DNA from 3 places in the Streptomyces sp. Y309 genome. Region 2 is predicted to be linked to each of the others. Evidence: riboswitches for the same ligand, from Rfam matches in the RefSeq annotation. Region 2 holds a riboswitch; each other region holds the start of a gene.

Evidence for each region. Region 2 has a riboswitch for cobalamin ahead of AC0KTA_RS27700 (ABC transporter substrate-binding protein). Riboswitches for the same ligand answer to the same signal wherever they lie in the genome.
Region 1: linked by a shared signal. The riboswitch ahead of AC0KTA_RS23790 (CbtB domain-containing protein) and the one ahead of AC0KTA_RS27700 (ABC transporter substrate-binding protein) in region 2 are both predicted to bind cobalamin.
Region 3: linked by a shared signal. The riboswitch ahead of AC0KTA_RS26970 (prenyltransferase/squalene oxidase repeat-containing protein) and the one ahead of AC0KTA_RS27700 (ABC transporter substrate-binding protein) in region 2 are both predicted to bind cobalamin.

What each region holds. Positions count from the first base shown of each region.
Region 1 is NZ_CM160048.1:5,806,929-5,810,189, reverse strand. Features, by position in the region: gene AC0KTA_RS23800 (glycoside hydrolase family 6 protein) at 1-242, opposite strand, end outside; gene AC0KTA_RS23795 (ANTAR domain-containing protein) at 406-1,209, shown strand; cobalamin riboswitch at 1,605-1,753, shown strand; gene AC0KTA_RS23790 (CbtB domain-containing protein) at 1,788-2,015, shown strand; gene AC0KTA_RS23785 (CbtA family protein) at 2,138-2,923, shown strand; gene AC0KTA_RS23780 (class F sortase) at 2,896-3,261, opposite strand, start outside.
Region 2 is NZ_CM160048.1:6,700,311-6,703,571, forward strand. Features, by position in the region: gene AC0KTA_RS27690 (AraC family transcriptional regulator) at 23-901, shown strand; gene AC0KTA_RS27695 (VOC family protein) at 898-1,362, shown strand; cobalamin riboswitch at 1,376-1,562, shown strand; gene AC0KTA_RS27700 (ABC transporter substrate-binding protein) at 1,621-2,670, shown strand; gene AC0KTA_RS27705 (FecCD family ABC transporter permease) at 2,826-3,261, shown strand, end outside.
Region 3 is NZ_CM160048.1:6,540,148-6,543,408, reverse strand. Features, by position in the region: gene AC0KTA_RS26980 (MBL fold metallo-hydrolase) at 1-233, shown strand, start outside; gene AC0KTA_RS26975 (SDR family oxidoreductase) at 247-1,116, opposite strand; cobalamin riboswitch at 1,268-1,417, shown strand; gene AC0KTA_RS26970 (prenyltransferase/squalene oxidase repeat-containing protein) at 1,518-2,756, shown strand; gene AC0KTA_RS26965 (SCO2322 family protein) at 2,753-3,261, shown strand, end outside.

The sequences.
Region 1 (3,261 bases), 890 kb from region 2:
TTCTTGCCGTCCTTCTCGTACGCGGAGACCTGCTTGGCGGCGTTCCCCTCGGGGTTCACCCAGAACGGGTCCTTGCCCTTGGGCTGTTGACTCACCCCGCTGCCGGAACTCTCGTCGTCCTTGCCGTCGCCGTCGGAGGACGAGCAACCGGACAGCAGCAGCGCCGCTCCCGCGAGCGCGACCGTCGCCGTCACCCCCCTGGCCGCGAAGCCTCGCCCGCGACCTGTGTTTCTGCGGTACATCCACTCCCCCTTGGGTGCACTGTCCGGTGCTCAATCCTGACATAACTACGTGCGGCCCACGAGGCCCGCCCATCTGGGCGACCCACCTGTAGAAGACCTGTTACAGCACGCCGAAGCGGGGTAGGCGTGGGGCCGTAGGGGGGCGGCCAAGAAGGGGAGTGCCATGCAAGACCGCACCTCTGCGCTCAGGCTGGCACAGGTCCTTGTGGAAGCCGTGGACACCGTCGCCGACGACTTCGACACCGATCGCCATCTGCGCCGCGTCTCCCAGCACTGCGCCGAGCTCCTCGACGCCCTTGCCGCCGGCGTGATGTACACCGACGGCGGCAGCAGCGTCCGCATCGCCGCGAGCGCCCGGGGCGGTGAGCTGGCCCGGGACCTCCTCGAAGCCCAGCACCTGGGCGGGCCCTGCGTGGACTCCTACACCGGCCGCCCCGTGCGCCCCGTCCGGCTGGCCTCGGCCGACGCGCGCACCCGCTGGCCGGCCTTCACCGAGCGGGCCCGCGCGCGGGGTGTGGGCGCCACGTTCGCGGTGCCGCTGCGGGCCCGGGAGCGGGTGCTCGGCGTGCTCAACGTCTTCGCGGCGGACTGGACGAACGCGGCACGGTCCGACGGCGGCCCGCAAGAGGGCGAAGCCGACAGCGCGTTGGCGCTCACGCAGGCGCTCGCCGACGCCGCCGCGGTCGGGCTGCACAACCACCGCGCGTACACCGGATATCGCAACCTCTCCCGGCAGCTGCAGGCCGCGCTGACCAGCCGGATCCGGATCGAGCAGGCCAAGGGGATACTGGCCGAGCGCTGGGGAACCGGACTTGACGTGGCCTTCGAGGCACTGCGGAGGTACGCGCGGCGGGAACGGCTCGTGATGGACGTGGCCGCCGGAATGGTGATCAAGGGGACGCTGGACGACGCGACGCTGCGCGGCAGCGGGCCGCAGCCGCCGCGGGGCGCCCGGGAAGGCACGTAGGGAACGCAACGAGAAGGCGACGAGAACGCAATGGTGCGCGAGCATGCGTAACCATGCGACCTGCGGCAATAACGCAGCGGATGCAAAAGGCGACTTGGCGTCAAAACCCCTCTAGGCCGCGGCCGCCTTCCGTTCTAGAGTCAGTTCTACGGCCCAAGCCCCCGGCCTGAGTTGACCATTCCGCCACATCCCAAGGCCTCCCGTGCCGGCGCCGGGTTTCTCCCGCAGCTCGAGCGCGCGCGGTCGAGGACCAGCCCGGTCGACGGCTCCGGGGGGAGCGGGTCGTTGGCCGGGCCAGGTTGTGCCCGCGACCGCCGTGCGCCGGAGTGCGCGCCGTGCACACGAGTACCCACGTCAGGGGCGCCCGGACTGGTTGACAGTGTCCATGACCAACTGGGACTCTCCGGGCGACAAGTCCATACATCGAGGCGACGGTTGTCAGGAACCCGGTGCGAGCCCGGGACGGTCCCGCCACTGTGACCGTACGCGCGAACCGCTCACGCGCGCACGGAAGTCAGGAACTGACCCGTCGTCCTCCTGCCATGGGGCGTGGAAACCCCAGAAGGAGGCCCACCGGCATGTCTGTCACGTCTGCGCACGGCGCACCACACAGCGACAGCACGGCGATACAGTCCGCGACGATCCAGACCCGCGACTGGCTGATCGCCGCGGCCGCGGCGATCGTGGCGCTGATCGCGCTGTACGCCGTCTTCATGGACAACGGCTCGCTGATCTCGGCGACCGGCGACTATCTGCACGAGTTCGCGCACGACGGCCGGCACCTCTTCGGTGCCCCCTGCCACTGATCGGGGCCGCACGCACCATGTCGAAGTCGTCCCCGCAGTCCCCGGATTCCCCGAAGACCACGAACTCCCCAACCGCTCCCAGAACTTCTTCCTCTCCTCCCTCGTCCCCTTCCCCCTCCCCCGTGCTCGCCCTGCTCGGCCGCGGTCTCGCGGCCGGGGGGCTCGGCGGGCTCGCCGCGGGCCTGTTCTCGCTGCTGCTCGCCGAGCCGCTGATGGACCGGGCGATCCGCGCGGAGGAGGCCCGTTCGCACGAGCACGAGCCCGCGGGCGGCGCCGTCCAGCACCACGAGGAGCTGTTCTCGCGCTCCACGCAGCACGCGGGCCTGGTCGTCGCGCTGGTCGTGGCGGGCCTCGCGATCGGCGTGCTGTTCGCCGTCGCGTACGCCCTCGTGCACCGGCGCGATCCGCGCGGCAACCCGTGGCCGCGGGCCCTCGCGTTCTGCGCGGCCGCGTTCTGTGCCGTCTCGCTGTTCCCCGCCCTGCGCTATCCGGCGGCCCCGCCCGGGGTCGGGGACGCGGGCACGGTGGGCGACCGGCAGCAGATGTGGTTCGGCGCGGTCGTCATCGGCGTACTCGGCATGTTCCTGGTGTGGCAGGTGTACGTACGTCTCGCACCGCGTCCCGTGCCGCTGCGGCAGGGGGCGGCGGCCGCGACGGCGGTGGCGGTCCTCGTCCTGCTGTGGGCGCTGCCCGACAACCCGGATCCGGTCCCGGTCAGCGCGACCCTGCTGTGGGACTTCCGGATGCTGTCGCTGGCGTCGCACGTGCTGCTGTGGGCGGTGTTCGCGGCGGTCTTCGGCGGCCTCGGGCTGCGCGCGGCCGTCCGCGCGCAGGCGCCGACTGCGGCGGGTGAGACAAGTGGGACCGGCGAGACGGCGGACTACGGTTCGGTCGCGCCGGTGAGATAGGCGGACACGACCACATTGGCCGAGTAGGTGCGGCTGGTGCGGTCGAAGGTGCCGCCGCAGGTGATCAGGCGGAGCTCGGCCCGGCCCTCCTCGCGGGGGCCGTAGGCCTTCCGCGCGCTGAAGTCGTCCCGGCCGAGCACCTGCACGTCGTCCACCGTGAACTCCGCGAGTGACCCGTCGTCCCTGGTCACACGCACCTTCTCGCCCGGGCGCAGGGCGCTGAGGTGGTAGAAGACGGCGGGTCTGCTCTCGGTGTCCACATGGCCGACGAACAGGGAGGTGCCCTTCGCGCCGGGGCGCACCCCGCCTCCGTACCAGCCGACGACGCCGGGCTGCGT
Region 2 (3,261 bases):
CGCGCCCGCGCACAATGGGGTCATGGGTGACGCCCCCCACCGCGAGTTCGTCCGCGCCGCGCCCCCGCCCGGCGGCCTGGTCGTCTCCGCCGTCGGCTACCGCACGCGCGGCCAGCGCCCCGCCCTGCACCGCGGCCTGCCGTCCCCGTTCCTCACGCTGATCTTCTCGCTCGACGGCCCCGTCATCACCGGCCGCACCCCCGCCCAGGCGACAGGACCCGACGCCGTCCGCACGGACATCGTCGTCGGCGGCCTGCACCAGAGCCCCGCGTATGTCGCCCAGCCCGAGCACGAGGCGGGCATCCAGCTCGCCGTGCACCCCCTCGCGGCCCGCTCGCTCCTCGGCCTGCCCGCCGCCGAGCTCACCGGGCAGCTCGTCACCGACGGCACCGACGTGCTCGGCCGTCTCGCCGCCGACGTACGCGAACGCCTCTGCGAGCAGGACGACTGGCACGACCGATTCGCCTTCCTGAACGCCTACTTGACCCGCCGCGCGGCCGACGCCGAACGCGCCGGGGCAGTGCGCCCGGAGGTCGGCGAGGCCTGGGCCTGGCTCGCCCGGCACCGCGGTGCGGGCACCCTGCGCGGCCTGTCCGCGCACGTCGCGCTCAGCGAGCGCCGGCTGTCCGCGCTCTTCCGCGCCGAGACCGGCGTCACCCCCAAGCAGGCCGCGCGCCTCATCCGCTTCCAGCACGCGAAGGCCGCCGTCGTGCGCGCGGTCGTCGCGGACACGCGCCCCGACCTCGCCGGGATCGCCGCCGACTGCGGCTACTACGACCACTCCCACCTGGTACGGGACTTCCGTCAGTACACGGACGCGAGCCCGAGCGCCTGGGTGGCCGAGGAGTGCCGGAATATCCAAGCCGGAGGCCACGCCAACGGCGAAGACTGGGACACATGAACACCAACGAAACCCCACAGAGCACCCAGACCATGCAGAGCACTCAGACCGCCACCAATCGCCGCACGCCCGACGTCTGGCCCACCCTCCAGGCCCACGACGCCCCCGCCCTGATCGGCTTCCTCGTCGACACGGTCGGCTTCCTGCGCACCGCCGTCTACGAGGACGGCGACCGCGTCGCCCACGCACAGCTCGACTGGCCCGAGGGCGGCGGGGTCATGCTCGGCAGCCATGACCCGAAGGCCGCGGAATGGTGCCGGGAACCGGGCACGTTCGGGGCGTACGTCGTCACCGACCGCGTCGACGACCTCTACCGCCGCCTCACCGGCGCGGACGTCAAGGTGGTCCGCGAGATCGAGGACCAGCCGTACGGCAGCCGGGAGTTCACGATCGCCGACCCCGAGGGCAACCTGTGGTCCTTCGGCACCTACCCCGGAGAGCCCCGCCCCGACCAGCCGTGACGCCCCGCCGGGGTGATAGCTTGCGCACGCCAGTCGTACCCGTACCAGGGTCGGGGAATCCGGTGGAAGTCCGGAACTGACGCGCAGCGGTGAGGGGGACGGGCGGGGCCAGCGGCCACTGGGAGTCCACGGACCCCCGGGAAGGCGGCCCCGACCGGACGAACCCGAGTCCGAAGACCTGCTGGCACCGCCGCCCGCTCGGGCGGCGGAGTTCGCAGACCAGGCTCCGCGCATGAGCCCTGAGACTCGGGAAGACGTGTGCATTCGACCACGCGACGCGTTCGTGTCCGCTCCGCCGCACTGATCGGCGCGGGGCTCGTCCTGCTCACCGCATGCGGCGGTTCCGCCGCCGAACCGGCGGACAAGGCGCGTGCCGGATATCCGGTCACGCTCACCTCCTGCGGCGAGAAGACCCGCGTGCAGGCCCCGCCGCAGCGGGCCGTCTCCCTCGACCAGGGCTCCACCGAGATCCTCCTCTCCCTCGGTCTCGCCGACCGCATGGCGGGCACCGGCACCTGGACCGACCCGGTCCGCCCGAACCTGAAGAAGGCCAACGCCAAGGTCGAGCGCCTCGCCGACCGCTATCCGTCCCTGGAGAAGGTCCTCGCCAAGGAACCGGACTTCGTCAGCGCGTCGTTCCTCTATACGGTCGGCAAGGGCGGCGTCGCCGACCGCGCCAAGTTCACCGAACTCGGCGTACCCGTCTACGTCTCGCCGACCGACTGCGCCGGCAAGGACAACGCCGGTGACGGCGACGGCACCCGCACCAAGACGCTCACCATGGACACCGTGTACGGCGAGATCCGTGACCTCGCGCGGGTCTTCGACGTGGAGAAGCGCGGCGAGAAGCTGATCGCGGACCTCAAGTCCCGCACCGCGAAGGCCGCCAGGTCCATCAAGTCCGCCGACGCCTCCGGCACGACCGTCATGTACTGGTTCGCCAACTCCGAGGCCCCGTACATCGCGGGCTGCTGCGGCGCGCCCGGCGTCATCACCCGCGAACTCGGGGTGAAGAACGCCTTCGCCGACACCCGCGAGGAGTGGCCCCAGATCAACTGGGAGACCATCGCCGACCGCGACCCCGACGTGCTGGTCATCGGCGACCTCACCCGCAAGTCCCAGTCCGCCGAGAGCGCCCGCCAGAAGATCAGGTTTCTGGAGTCCAACCCGGCCACGAAGAACCTCACGGCCGTGAAGAAGAAGCGGTACGTGTTGCTCAGCGGCCAGGCCCTCAACCCGGGCATCCGGACCGTCGACGGCATCGAACAAGTGGCGGCGGCGCTGCGTGAGTTCGGCCTGGCGAAGTGAGTGGTGCGGCCGTGCCCGGCGGCGTACGGGGTGACGGGCCTGGCGGCGTGCGGCCCGACGGGCCTGGCGGCGTACGGGATCACGGGCCTGGCGGCGTACGGGACGACAAGCCCGGCGGCGTACGGTCTGACGGGCCGGAGGGTGCCCGGAAACGGCTGCGCGGACGCCTGCGCGCAACCCTCCTCGCCCTGGCAGGGCTGGCCCTGCTGTTCCTGTCCATCGCCTTCGCGATCACCATCGGCCCCGCCGACATCTCCGTGCCCGACGTGTGGTCGGCCGTGGCGGCGCACCTCGGCTGGGGCGAGGCCGAGCTGACGCCGATCCGCGACGGCATCGTGTGGAACCTGCGGATGCCGCGCACGGTCCTCGCGGCGGTGTGCGGCGCGGGCCTCGCGGTGTGCGGGACGGTGCTCCAGTCGCTGTTGCGCAACCCGCTCGCGGACCCGTTCGTGCTCGGCGTCTCGTCCGGGGCGTCCACGGGCGCGGTGGCCGTCGTGGTCCTCGGAGTCGGCGGGGGAGTCCTCACCGTCTCGGCGGGGGCGTTCATCGGCGCCGTCCTGTCCTTCTCCCTCGTCCTCCTCCTCAGCCACA
Region 3 (3,261 bases), 160 kb from region 2:
ACCATCACGAGGAGCGGCTCGCACAGCTGCTCACGCTGCTCGGTGAGCCGCGCACGCCCTGGCAGCTCGCCGAGCGCATGGAGTGGAACAGGCCCTGGGCCGACATCCCCTACGGCTCACGGAACATCGCGGTGTCGGAGGCGGAGGCCCACCTGCGGCGGCTTGTGAAGCTGGGGCGCGCGGAGGCCGTGCCGGGGAGTGATCCGGTCGTGTACGTGGCGTACGCCGCCTAGGCGGCCCGCGTCGTCACCAGCCCTCGTCCCCCCGCAGCACCGCGTCCGCTCCCCCGTCGATGAACACCACCTGGCCCGTGACGTGGGTGTTCTCCGGCGACGTCAGGTGGTCGATCAGCGGGGCGATCTGTTCCGGGTCCGCGTAGCCGTGCAGCGGCATCGGGACGGACGCGTCGGTGAGCGCGTGCAGTTCCGGGTCTTCGAGCAGGGGGCGGCTGAGCGGGGTGCGGACGATGCCGGGCGCGATCGCGTTGAGCGGGATGCCGGCGCCCGCCCAGGCGTCGGTGACCGCGGCCCGCCGCACCCAGCGGACCAGCGCCCGCTTCGCGGAGGCGTACACGAGCTGTTCCTCGCCGCGGTCGACGGCGGCCCGCGCGGCGGCGACGGCCGCCACCTCGTCGTCCGCGAGCACCGCGGCGACGATCGCCGGATCGGTCTCGTGCACGGCGGCCAGCGACGCCACGGCGAGCGCCCGCGGGTCCCGGCCCGCCGCGAGCAGCGGCCGCAGGCCCGCCAGCGTGGCGATGGCGCCGAAGCCGTTCACGCGCACGGCCACCGGGTCGAACAGGCCGACCCCCGCGCACGCCACCACCGCGTCCAGGCGGCCGCCGCCCAGCTCGGCGGCCCCCTCCACGAGCAGGGCCCGCCCCTCGGCGGTGGCCAGGTCGGCCTGGATCGCGGCGTACGCGGTGTCCCCGGCGTATCCGGTGTAGCCCGCGTCCTTGATCTCCGCGATGTCGGCGCCGATGACGCGGTGGCCCTGAGCGGCGAGGCGGCGCGCGACAGCCCGGCCGATGCCGGATGCCGCGCCGGTGACGAGACAGGTGCGGGCGCCGTCCCGCCGTCCCGGCCCCTCGGTACGTTCCGTCTCCGCACCCGCCATGCGTGCCCCCTCGGCTCCCGTGCCCCGGCCCAACTCCCGTGCCCCGGGGCCCAGGCCAACGTACGCCCGCCCGCACCGGCCTGCCAGACCGCGCCGGGGCGGCGGGGCGGGGCCGGGGGCACCCGGTGCCGGGCCCGAGGGGGCGGGATACGGGCCGGTAGAGTGGGCGGGTCGTCATCATGCGCGTACGAGGGGAAGCCGGTGGAAATCCGGCGCTGACCCGCAGCCGTGATCCGCACCTGGGTGCGGTAAGCCGGATTGCCTCGTACGCCGCATGACCGGCTCGCGTCATCGGCACGTGCCGATGGCCGGCACCGTCGAGGTATACGGAGCCCGAGCCGCCCGGTGCCCGTGCGTGCCGTGCCGCCCGGCTCCCCACAGGGAGAGGCACCCGCCGCATCATGAACGTTCGCCGCAGCGCAGCTGCCCTGGCCGTGGCCGTCGCCCTCGGCACCGCCACCGCCCCGGCCGCCCTCGCCGACGACGCGCCGCCGTCGGCGGATGCGACCGGGGGACCGCTGCCGTCCGGTCTGTACGGCAAGAAGGACCCGCAGTTCGACGGCGTGTTCCGGCAGTCGTACGCGCTGCTCGCGCAGAAGACCGTGGGCGTCACCCCGGCCGCGAAGGCCGTCGACTGGCTCACCGGCCAGCAGTGCGCGAGCGGCGGCTTCGCCGCGTACCGCGCGGACGCGACCGAGCCGTGCGGGTCCAAGACGCAGGTCGACTCGAACTCCACCGCCGCCGCGATCCAGGCGCTGCACTCCCTCGGCAACGAGTCGAACGCGGTGAAGAAGGGCCTCGACTGGCTGAAGTCCGTCCAGAACCAGGACGGCGGCTGGGGCTACAACCCGGGCCTGCCCAGCGACGCCAACTCCACCGGCATCGTGATCGGCGCGCTCGCCGCGGTCGGCGAGAAGCCCGCGTCCGTGAAGTCCCAGAAGGGCAAGTCGCCGCTCGACGCGCTGCCGAAGCTCGCCATGGACTGCGGCAAGGACGGCGGCGCGTTCGGCCTCGCCGACGCCAAGTCCGGCAAGCTCGCGCCGAACGCCGACGCCACCGCGGCCGGCGTGCTCGGCGGCCTCGGCCAGGGCCTCGTACCGGCGAAGGGGAAGACGGCCGGCTCCGCGCCGAAGTGCGCGAAGCCGGACACCGCCGAGCAGGCCGCCCGGAACGGCACCGGCTACCTGCTGCAGTCCCTCGCCAAGACCGGCCACCTCACCTCCTCCATGCCCGGCGCCAAGGACCAGCCGGACGTCGGCAACACCGCCGACGCGGTGGTCGCGCTCGCCGCCGCGGGACAGCAGGAGCAGGCGAAGAAGTCGGCCGAGTGGCTGTCGAAGAACTCCGCCGCCTGGGCCAAGGACAGCGGGCCCGCCGCCTACTCCCAGCTCGTCTTCGCGGCCCTCGCCGCGGACATGGACGTACGCGACTTCGGCGGCGCCGACCTCGTCAAGCAGCTGAACGCGCAGGGCCCGAAGCCCAAGGCCGTCGCGGAGGCCACCGCCGGGGCCAAGGAGAAGGACAAGGACCAGGACGACGGTTCCGGCGTCAGCATCTGGTGGATCGTCGGCGTCGGCCTGGTCGCGGGCGCGGGCATCGGCTTCCTGCTCAGCGGCCGCAAGAAGAAGAACCAGCTGTGAGCCGGCGCCACCCGGGGCGCGGCCGCCTCACGGTGGCCGCCCCGCTCACCGCGCTCCTGGCCCTGCTGGCCGGCGCGCTCCTCGCCGCGGGCCCCGCCCACGCCTCCGACTACCGCTACTGGTCGTTCTGGCAGCAGGGCAAGGACGGCTCGTGGGTGTACGCGACGCAGGGGCCCTCCATCGCCCGGCCCGACGACGGCGACGTGGAGGGCTTCCGGTTCGCCGTGTCCGCCAACTCCGGCAGCGCCGAGAAGCCGCGCGGCACGGCCGACTTCGACGCGATCTGCGCGAAGACTCCCGCCGAGGACGGCCGCAAGCGGGTCGCCGTCGTCATCGACTTCGGCACGCCGGCCGACGCCCCCGGCGGCGAGACGCCCCCGAAGCCGCGCACCGCGTGCGCGCGGATCGACTCCGGCGCCACCACCGCCGACGCGCTCGCCGCCGTCGCCGAGCCGCTGCGCTACAACAACGACGCGCTGCTGTGCGCCATCGCCGACTACCCGAA